DNA from 2 places in the Mesorhizobium sp. M0051 genome. Region 2 is predicted to be linked to the other one. Evidence: riboswitches for the same ligand, from Rfam matches in the RefSeq annotation. Region 2 holds a riboswitch; the other holds the start of a gene.

Region 1 (5,131 bases), on a different contig from region 2:
CAAGGTCCGCTCGGTGCTGGAATCCTTCGGCAAGGTCGCCAGCGACGGCTGGTCGTGCTGGGCCTTTTCCAACCACGACGTGATGCGCCCGGCCTCGCGCTGGGCGGCCGGCGAACCCGACCCGACCGCCTATCTCAAGATCATCTCGGCGCTGCTGATGTCCTTGCGCGGTTCAGTCTGCATCTATCAGGGCGAAGAGCTTGGGCTCGGCGAAGCGGAGCTGCGCTTCGAGGACTTGCAGGACCCCTACGGCATCCGCTTCTGGCCGGAATTCAAGGGCCGCGACGGTTGCCGCACGCCGATGGTGTGGGACGGCAGCACCAAGAATGGAGGATTCTCCCCGGCAAAGCCCTGGCTACCGGTGCCGACCAAGCATCTTTCGCAAGCGGTCAATGTCCAGCAGGGCGACGAGAATTCGCTGCTTGAGCACTATCGTCGCTTTCTCACGTTCCGGCGTGCCCATCCGGCGCTCGTCAAGGGTGACATCACCTTTATCGAAAGCGAGGGCGACACCGTTGCCTTCACCCGCCGCGCAGGCAACGAGCAGGTCGTCTGCGTCTTCAATCTGAGAGCCGGGCCAACCAAGGTTGACCTTGGCAGCCGATCGCTGCAACCTTTGCCCGGGCACGGATTTTCGGGGCAGGCAAGCAGCGGTTCCATCGAGCTTGGCGGCTACGGCGCCTGGTTCGGGCGCGTCGACTGAATTTCAAATCACTGGAGGAAACCAATGGCCGATGTCACACTAAGGCAAGTGAAGAAGTCCTACGGCAATCTGAACATTCTCCACGGCATCGACCTCGATATCAAGTCGGGCGAATTCATCGTCTTCGTCGGTCCGTCGGGCTGCGGCAAGTCGACATTGCTGAGGTCGATCGCCGGGCTCGAGGAAATCACCTCCGGCGAGCTCAGAATAGCCGGCGAGGTCGTGAACGACGTGCCGCCGTCGAAGCGGGGCATCGCCATGGTGTTCCAGTCCTACGCGCTGTACCCGCACATGACCGTCTACGACAACATGGCGTTCTCGATGAAGATCGGGAAGGAGAACAAGGCCGAGATCGACCGGCGCGTACGCCAGGCGGCGGAAATCCTGCAGTTGACGAAATATCTCGACCGCTTGCCCAAGGCGATGTCGGGCGGACAGCGCCAGCGCGTCGCCATTGGCCGCGCAATCGTGCGCAATCCGAAGGTGTTCCTGTTTGACGAGCCGCTGTCGAACCTTGACGCCGCACTTCGCGTCGCCACCCGCATCGAAATCGCCAAGCTCAAGGAATCGATGCCCGCCACGACCATGATCTACGTCACCCATGACCAGGTCGAGGCGATGACGCTGGCCGACCGCATCGTGGTGCTCAAGGAAGGCCATATCGAACAGGTCGGCACGCCCATGGATCTCTACAAGAAGCCCGGCAATCTGTTCGTTGCCCAGTTCATCGGCTCGCCGGCCATGAACATCCTGCCGGCGACCATCGACAAGACCGGGAACCCGACTGTCGTCAGCCATGTCGGCGGTCGCAAGGCAACCGTGCCGATCACGACCCCTGCTTCGGCAAAGGGCGCCGCGGTGAGCTTTGGCGTGCGGCCGGAGGATTTGATCATTGCCAGCGGTGCGGACTATCTGTTCGAAGGGACGGTCGACTACGTCGAGCAGCTCGGCGAGGTCCAGCTTGTCTATGTCGACATCGGCCGCGCCGACCTGCCGCTGGTGACCAAGCTGCCCGGCAACGTCGAGGTCAAGCGCGGCTCGACATTGCGGCTGAGCGCCAATGGCGAAGACCTGCATATCTTCGATACGGACGGGCGGTCCTTCGCGCTTCACGAAGCAGAAGCGAAGGCGGCTTGAGACGGAACCATCTCGACGGTAAAAAAAGAGCGGCGGGCAAGGCCCGCCCCTCTTTTCTGGACATCGGCTTAGACTGTTAGCGGCCGAAGAGGTTCCGATCACTGCCCTGGGGGGCGGACTTCGGAGCGTCGCCCGACGAATTGAGCAGCTTGTAGATCGGCGATTCGCTCTTGCGGATCGAGCCCGTATGCGAGGTATCGACGTTGACGGTCGACTGCTTGTTGATGTCGGTGCCACCAACGTTGTCGTTGCGGGCATAGGCGCTGCCGGCGGCAATCAGAAGAGCGGCGGCAGTAAGAACAATCTTTTTCATTTTTGACACTCCGTATTCTCGAATTCGATGCTGCGGGTTAACCCGCAGCATCGCTGTCGGATGTTGGTTTTGATCGGATGTTAGTTGTTGCCGAACAGGTTGCGGTCGCTGCCATGGTTGACAGGCGCCTGCGTGGCCGGCTCCGACTTCTTGACGGAAGCCGTGTACGAGCTGTCGACGGCGGTGGTGGCAGGCTGGTTGGCGCCGTTCGAACCATAGTTGTCGCTAGCGGCGAAAGCGCTACCCGAGATGGCCAGAACAGCGGCGGTAGCAAGAATGATCTTCTTCATTTCAAGTCTCTTGAATTTTCTGGATTTCGCCAGGACGGCGGGCGAACCCGCTGTCAACTGGGAATTGGTTGTTAGTGGCCGAAGAGGTTACGGTCGCTGCCCTGGGCAGGCGTCTGAGCAGCCGGTTCCGACTTCTTCACCGAAGCGGTGTACGAGCTGTCGACGGCAGTGGCTGCCGGGGCGTTCGAACCGTAGTGGTCGCTGCCATTAGCGAAGGCGCTGCCGGAAATGGCCAGAACGGCGGCGGCAGTGAGAATGATCTTTTTCATTTTTTGTACTCCAGTATCTTCTTTTCGTCCGTCTAGCGGCGTGTCTTGGAAATGAAATCGCGTCGTTCGGACAGGCCCGATGTGGGAGGGCATCCTCGCCTTTTCCAATCACGAAGTTGTTCCGTGTGGACCATGAATCCGCTACTTGAAATTGTGCCAAGGGCTTCCACACGCTACTTCTTATCTTTATTTTTCAATGGTTTAAGCAAAACCGTCCGCTGGATCACCAACTGTTGCCAAGGCCCGGCGTTCACAACGTCCTGCACGCACCGTCAACAGAAACGAACCGTTCGGTTCGATTTTAGAATCAGCTAATAGTCACTTTTCGAAACCGCTAGCCTTTTTTGGCCGCCAGCAAGGGTTGGCTTTCGAGGAGATTGCAAGTGGCGATGGCTGCCGAAGAGATAGGATTTCAGCCCGGCAATCGCCAACCCGAACGTTTCGCACGCGTGTCGCGCCGCATGGATACGATGTCGTTTTCATGCCGATGACGCGCCAGCGATCGTGGTTAGATCATGCCATCTCAGGTGCCGCTTCGTGACGACGGGGCGGAGAATTGGGAAGCCGGTCAAAATCCGGCGCTGCCCCCGCAACGGTGGTGGAGTTCAAGTCGCAACGGGAGACCACTGGGCAACTGCCTGGGAAGGTGTCGCGATCGTCCGCAAGGACAACTCCAAAGCCCGGAAACCAGCCCGAGATTTCTAGACTCGACTGATCGCGGTGGGCGATCAAGAGGTGGATAGTGCATGCCCGGCGCCTCGCCGGCCTGCGTCCAATCCTCCCTCCGTCACCACCAGTTCAGTCCTTAGATAACGAGGACAGGACATGGATATTCGCAACGACATGCTGAGGCTCTTGAACAGCCGTCGGCAAGGCTTTTCGCTAGAGCAGCCCTTCTACACCGATCCAGACTACTTCAAGCTGGACATGGAGCTGATCTGGTATCGCGATTGGCTGTTCATCGGCCATGATTGCGAGCTGCCGAAGCCGGGCAGCTACATTACCGTGCAGATCGGCGACTATCCGGTTGTTCTTGTCCGTGACCAGCAAGGCAAGATCAACGCCTTCCACAATTCGTGCCGCCATCGCGGTAGTCGCGTCTGCAACACCGACAAGGGTACTGCGGCAAAGCTCGTCTGTCCCTATCACCAGTGGACCTATGAGCTCGACGGCCGCCTGCTGTTCGCCCGTCAGATGGCCGACGGTTTCGACAAGAGTGAGTTCAGCCTGAAGCCGGTCGCCTGCGAGAGCGTCGGCGGCTATATCTTCATCTGCCTGGCCAAGGAGCCAGCGGATTTCGCGCCGATGCGGGCGATGATCGAACCTTATCTTCTGCCTCACCGGTTGAGGGAAGCAAAGGTCGCCTTCGAGAGCACGATCATCGAGAAGGGCAACTGGAAGCTGGTCTGGGAAAACAATCGCGAGTGCTATCACTGCGTCGCCAACCATCCCGAGCTGTGCAAGACCTTCCCGGAGGCTCCGACTGTGACCGGCGTCAACGGCGCCGACAGCGACCCTGAAATGGTCGCGCATTGGGCCAAATGCGAGGCCGTCGGACTTCCGAGCAAGTTCCGCATCGATCCGGCCGGGCAGTATCGAGCCACCCGCGCGCCGCTGCTGCGCGATGCCGTCAGCTACACCATGAGCGGCAAACTGGCGGTGAAGAAGAACCTCTCCGACGCTGTCTCCGCCGACCGCATCGGCACCTTGATGCACTATCACTATCCGACGACATGGAACCACATCCTTATCGATCACGCGGTGACGTTCCGGGTGGTGCCGATCAGCGCCACGGAAACGGCGGTGACGACGAAATGGCTGGTGCACAAGGACGCGGTCGAGGGCGTCGACTACACCATCGAAGACCTTACCCATGTGTGGACCGAAACCAACGACCAGGACCGCCGCATCGTTGAGGAAAACGCTCTCGGCATCCTGTCGCCCGCCTACGAACCAGGCCCCTATTCGGAGCTGCATGAGGGCGGCGTGATCCAGTTCGTCGAATGGTACGCGTCGTTCATCGGCCCGCGCCTCGCCGAAGGTGGAAGGCCGGCGCTACGCAGCGTCGCCTAGTTGCATCACATGCACAAAACATGAGGGACAAGAGAGGATGAATGCGATGACGGATCTTGGCCTCTATCGCCATCTCGACCAGATGACGCCCTGGAACGACAGGCTGCAGGTGCTGGAGGTGATCGGCGTCAGCGACGAAGCGCCTGACGTCAAGACCTTCACCTTCCGCTCCGACAACCAGACCTGGTTCCGCTACAAGCCGGGCCAGTTCGTGACGTTGGAACTGCCGACTGCGGACGGGCCGCTGATGCGCACCTATACGCTGTCGTCCTCGCCATCGCGGCCGTTCTCGATCGCAGTGACGGTGAAGGCGCAAGCCGGCAGCACCGGCACGCGATGGATGTTT
Region 2 (5,131 bases):
TCTTGGCGGTCGGCAGGGCGCGGCGCACCTGGAAACCGCCAATATCCTTGGCGTTGGGGATGACCATCAGTTCGATCTGGTCGCTGGCGAAGGCGTCGCCGGCCTCTGGGTCTTTCCCCGGGAAGAAGCTCATGCACTCTCCTTGTCAGCGCCAGAGGCAGCCTGGACGCTTCAGGCAAACCGGATCGCCGATTTCGCCCTTAGTTTGGCCGCCACTTCCTCGCGATTGCGAGGATGCTGATGAGTTTCGAGTGAATCGAGCAGTTCGCGCGCCGATGCCGCGATGGCTTCGACCGCGTGGTCGAAGGCATGCTGATTCTGCTTCGAAGGCCGCGTCGTTCCGCTCAGCTTGCGGACAAACTGAAGTGCCGCGTCGCGGACTTCGTCGTTGGTCGCGGGCGGATCAAAATTGAACAGGGTCTTGATGTTTCTGCACATCGTTTCCGTATCTCCTCTTGTCCTGAGCCGTTTCAATCAAGACGAACTCTATGCTCAATCATGATCGTGTCCAAAAGTCGGTGAGACGGCTGCGTGCCTCAGTCCGCGTCGAGCGGCTCCGTTCCAACCGGCTTGCCGTCACGCGACAGCCTGATCTTCTCGACCTTGTCCTCGGCTGCCTTTAGCAGCCGGTCGCAATGCGCCTTCAGCGCTTCGCCGCGCTCATAGATCTTGATCGACTGATCGAGCGGCACGTCGCCACGCTCAAGATCATCGACGATCTTTTCCAGCGCGTCGAGGGCCTGTTCGAAGCTCATCTCCTTGACATCTTCGTTGATCTCACCAGCCATCATTCATCCTTTCATCAGTCGCCCGACATGGGCGGCGACCGAAAATGCCAATCCCTGCAGATCGTAGCCACCCTCGAGCAGGCTGACGAGCCGGTCGCCGCTGTGACGCGCGGCGCGCTGCATCAGCTGGCCGGTCGCCCAGTCGAAATCGTCCTCGGTCAGGTTGATCTCGGCCAGCGGATCGCGGTGATGTGCGTCGAACCCGGCCGAAATGATGATCAGGTCGGGCGCGAAATTGTCGAGCGCCGGCAGCACGCGCGACAGGAAGGCATCGCGAAACACCTCGCTGCCGGTCTGCGGCGCCAGCGGTACGTTGACGATGTTGCCGGCACCGGTTTCGTTCCTCGCGCCGGTGCCGGGGTAGAGCGGCATCTGGTGCGTCGAACAATAGAGCACCGACGGATCGTCCCAGAAAATATCCTGCGTGCCGTTGCCGTGATGCACGTCCCAGTCGACGACGGCAACACGCTCGATACCATGCTTCTTCTGCGCATAACGCGCCGCGATCGCCGCCGTATTGAACAGACAAAAACCCATCGCCGTGGTTTTTTCGGCATGGTGGCCGGGCGGCCGCGCCGCGACGAAGACATTGTCGGCGCGGCCTGCAAAGACGTCGTCGACGGCGGCGTTGGCCGCACCGATTGCGGTGATCGCCGCCTGCCAGCTCTTCGGGCTGGCGGTGGTGTCAGCGTCGATGCGGGCGATTCCCTCGTCGGGAATGGCGGCGCGCACGCGGGCGACGAAATCGGCGGGATGAGCATAGAGGATGGTGGCCTCGTCGCCTTCCGGCGCCTGGATACGATCGAGCGCGGCAAAAGCCTCGTCGTCCAGCACGCGCTCGATGGCGCGCAAGCGGTCCGGCCGCTCGGGATGGCCGGGCGGCGTGAGGTGCTCAAGGAAGATCGGATGGGTATAGAGACGGGTAGCCATCGTCCTAATCTAGTGACCCGGATCGGCAAAGGCCATGCACCGGCGGCCGATGACTGGGGAAAATCGCGCCTGCGTCCATTCGCGTCGCTGCAGGCATTGGCGTCGTCCGCGCTTCGGCGTAAGGTCCGTGACACTGCCTGGTGCCCGCCGCAAGCGGGAGAATCGGGAACACGGTTGAATTCCGTGGCGTGCCCAACGCTGTAAGGGGGACCGCGCCGGTATATGCCACTGTCGATGACGGGAAGGCACCGGACGCGGGTTGATCCCGAGCCAGAAGACCGGCCTGGCAGGCATCGTCATCCGCATGGTCAGGCGGTTGGCATCGATTGCAATCGCAAGGGGACAAGCGATGCCGGAACACATGACCGCTGCTGTTGGCGATGGATTTGAGCAGAATGCGCGCGATGCGGTGTATCGCGCCATGTTCACGCGGCGCGACGTCCGCAGCCATTTCCTGCCCACCGGGCTCGACGATGAGGTGCTGGCGCGGCTGCTGCTTGCCGCCCATCACGCGCCGTCGGTCGGCTTCATGCAGCCTTGGAACTTCATCGTCATTCGCGATGCCGAGCGACGGGAAAAGGTGCGCGACCTGTTCCTGGCGGCGCGCCAGCAGGAACTGCCGGCCATTGCGGAAGAGCGGCAGGCGCTCTACCGCAAACTCAAGCTGGAAGGCATTTGCGAAAGCGCGCTCAACATCTGCATCACCTGCGATCGCGAGCGTTCGAAGGGTTCGCCACTGGGACGCTCGCACAATCCGGAGATGGACCTCTATAGCACGGTCTGCGCGGTGCAGAATTTCTGGCTGGCGGCGCGCGCCGAAGGCGTCGGTGTCGGCTGGGTCAGCATCATCGAGGCGCAAGCGCTGAAAGGCCTGCTTTCTATTCCGGAGCATGTGACCCCGGTCGCCTATCTCTGCGTCGGCCGCGTCTCGGAGTTCGCGCCAAAACCTGACCTTGAAACGCATGGCTGGGGACGGCGGCTGCCGCTGCCGGAACTGATCATGAGCGAGACGTTTTCCGGGCAAGGTGAAGTGCTGCTCAAATCGACCGTGGCGCGCCTCAACACCGTTTCTGCCGCGCCGTCGAGCCCTCGCTGATCAGGGTGTCGCGCCGGCCGGTCCCCAGGGCGAGCCGCCAAAGGAGGCCAGCGCCTTGTCCTTGAGTTCCCTGAACTTCGACGACGCCTCCGCCAGCCGGGTGTCCCAGGCCGGATCTGGCACCTGGCCCGCGATGGTCTTGAAATAGACCTGCATCAGGCAAGCGATGGCGAAGGGCTCGATGAACGCCGCCTTGAAGGCCCAGGCGAAGACGATGGCGAGCACGAAGGCCCAGTCGGCGAGCTGGCCGGGCATCAGGAAAAGAATGGCGGCGGCCGGGGCCAGCATGAGCAAGAAAATGAGGAATGATACGCCCCACATGATGACCGCCAGCCAGACGGCATTCTTGACCATGACCTTGCCATTCTGGGCATAGAGCACGACGCCCTGGCGCGCCGTCTCGAACGGCGAGGATGAATTAATGCGAATGTTGTAGCCGAGGATGATCTCATCGACATAGGTCAGCGACAGGCGGATCACCGTGTTGATGAAGGAGACGAGGCCGCTCAGGCCCGGGATCGGCAGGAAAGCGGCGATGCCGCCAAGCAGGCCGGTGATGGCGCGGATGGCGCCCTTGACCAGCTGGTCGACGACGAAAAGGATGTTGGCCTCCGCGAAACGCTGGGTAACGATATCCTTGGCGTAGGCGACCTGGCCTTGGCCACCCGGAATGTCGCGACCGTCGATCAGATGGACCATGACGGCGATGTGACCGGCCTTGACGACATAGAGGATGTATTCGCGAATCTAGTAGACGGCGATCGAGACGATGCCGAAGCCGACCACGCCGCCCCACAGGGCAAACGACAGCGGCCCGTCGGGATCGGTGGAGATATGACCGACGCCATAGCCGACAGAGGCGCCCGTGCCGGTCGCCATGATGTAGGCCAGCGTGATGCCAAAATAGACGATCATGCGAAAGACAATGAACGGCCAGGTCCGCATCATGATGGACACCGACCTGCCGATATCGAAATCCCACATGTCCCGAATCTCCCCTCAGAGATGGTGAGAAAGGATGAACCCAACCCGGCGATTGTCAATTGCCGGCCGTGGCGCCCACAGGGCAACGAACTCGGGTTAACAGGTTCCTTGGGAGCCTTCGCCGGCGCGTAGGCTGGCGGAAACGAAAAACCCGCCTGCGCGGCGGGTCACTGGCGCAAATCAGCACCATGAGCGAATATGTACCATAGCTGAGGTCACGGAGTCAAGAAAAAATTCCTATCGTGAAAAGCTGCCGGCACAAAAGCTGCCGACACTGCCGAACTGGCTGTCGTCAGGTCTTTTGCTAACCTGAGTTCGGAGCCCTACCGTGGCGCCAAGCCACCAATGGGATTTCAACTCGGTTGACCCGGCCTTTTGAGCAGGCCTTCGAGCAGTTGCTTGAACGCCGTGACCACCTTCTTCGAGGTCGCTTCGGGGTCGTTCGAATTGGCGATCCGCTGCGCCGCCTGACTGCTCGCGCCGTTGATCAGCCGCGAGGCAGTTTCGGGGTCGAGGCTGGAGACGACGACCCCCTCCTCCTGAAGCGCCGTCAGATGGCCGGTCATTGAAGCGATGCACGCATTGGCGTTCGGCCATTGTGCCGGATCGCCCAGAACGGCCGGGCCATCCCGGAACATGATGCGCTGGATTTCCGGCTCCAGCGCCATCTCGATATAGGTCGAACATTCGTCGACGAACTGCTGCCAACGGGTCGGCGCTCTCGACGCGACCTCATTGATGCGCGCCGCCATCTCCCCATCGATTTCGGCGATAACCGCCTGCAGCAGGCCCTTCTTGTCGCCGAAGTGATGATAAAGCGCGCCGCGCGTCAGTCCGGCTGAGGCGGTGAAGTCATCCATCGAGGCCTCCGAATAGCCGATCGTGCCGAAGGCATGGCGGGCGGCCGCGATCAATTTGGCGCGTGTCTCGGCGATCATCTCCTTGCGAGGCTTGTGCATGGCTACCGGCCCTATTCACATACGCATCGTATGCCAATTGACATACGTCGCGTATGCGCTATTTGATATTCATACGCACCGTATGTAAATGTCGAATCGTGCTTTGTCGAGGAACCAACCCATGCAAAATCCCTATGTGGAGATCTTTCGTGCCCCCGGAACCAAGGGCTTTGCCGCCGCGGGCTTCATAGCGCGCCTGCCGATCGCCATGGCGCCAATCGGCATCGTGGCAATGCTGTCGCAGACGCGCGGAGAATATTGGCTGGCCGGCGCCGTCGCCGCGACATTCGCGCTCGCCAACGCTTTCCTGGCGCCGCAGATATCGAGACTGGTGGATCGCCTTGGCCAGACGCGGATCGTAGTGCCCACCACCA

What was found. A riboswitch is a leader RNA that binds a small molecule or an ion and turns the genes downstream of it on or off. The one in region 2 is predicted to bind cobalamin.
Region 1: linked by a shared signal. The riboswitch ahead of NKJ90_RS06275 (aromatic ring-hydroxylating oxygenase subunit alpha) and the one ahead of bluB (5,6-dimethylbenzimidazole synthase) in region 2 are both predicted to bind cobalamin.

Annotation. Positions count from the first base shown of each region.
Region 1 is NZ_JAMYUT010000004.1:178,881-184,011, forward strand. Features, by position in the region: gene bglA (beta-galactosidase BglA) at 1-703, shown strand, start outside; gene NKJ90_RS06255 (ABC transporter ATP-binding protein) at 728-1,840, shown strand; gene NKJ90_RS06260 (DUF680 domain-containing protein) at 1,917-2,153, opposite strand; gene NKJ90_RS06265 (DUF680 domain-containing protein) at 2,234-2,443, opposite strand; gene NKJ90_RS06270 (DUF680 domain-containing protein) at 2,515-2,712, opposite strand; cobalamin riboswitch at 3,221-3,422, shown strand; gene NKJ90_RS06275 (aromatic ring-hydroxylating oxygenase subunit alpha) at 3,538-4,785, shown strand; gene NKJ90_RS06280 (FAD-binding oxidoreductase) at 4,832-5,131, shown strand, end outside.
Region 2 is NZ_JAMYUT010000036.1:40,349-45,479, forward strand. Features, by position in the region: gene NKJ90_RS28315 (pirin family protein) at 1-133, opposite strand, end outside; gene NKJ90_RS28320 (DUF2277 domain-containing protein) at 172-438, opposite strand; gene NKJ90_RS28325 (exodeoxyribonuclease VII small subunit) at 537-788, opposite strand; gene NKJ90_RS28330 (histone deacetylase family protein) at 792-1,718, opposite strand; cobalamin riboswitch at 1,840-2,019, shown strand; gene bluB (5,6-dimethylbenzimidazole synthase) at 2,068-2,814, shown strand; partial or broken gene NKJ90_RS28340 (hypothetical protein) at 2,815-3,798, opposite strand; gene NKJ90_RS28345 (TetR/AcrR family transcriptional regulator) at 4,152-4,757, opposite strand; gene NKJ90_RS28350 (MFS transporter) at 4,879-5,131, shown strand, end outside.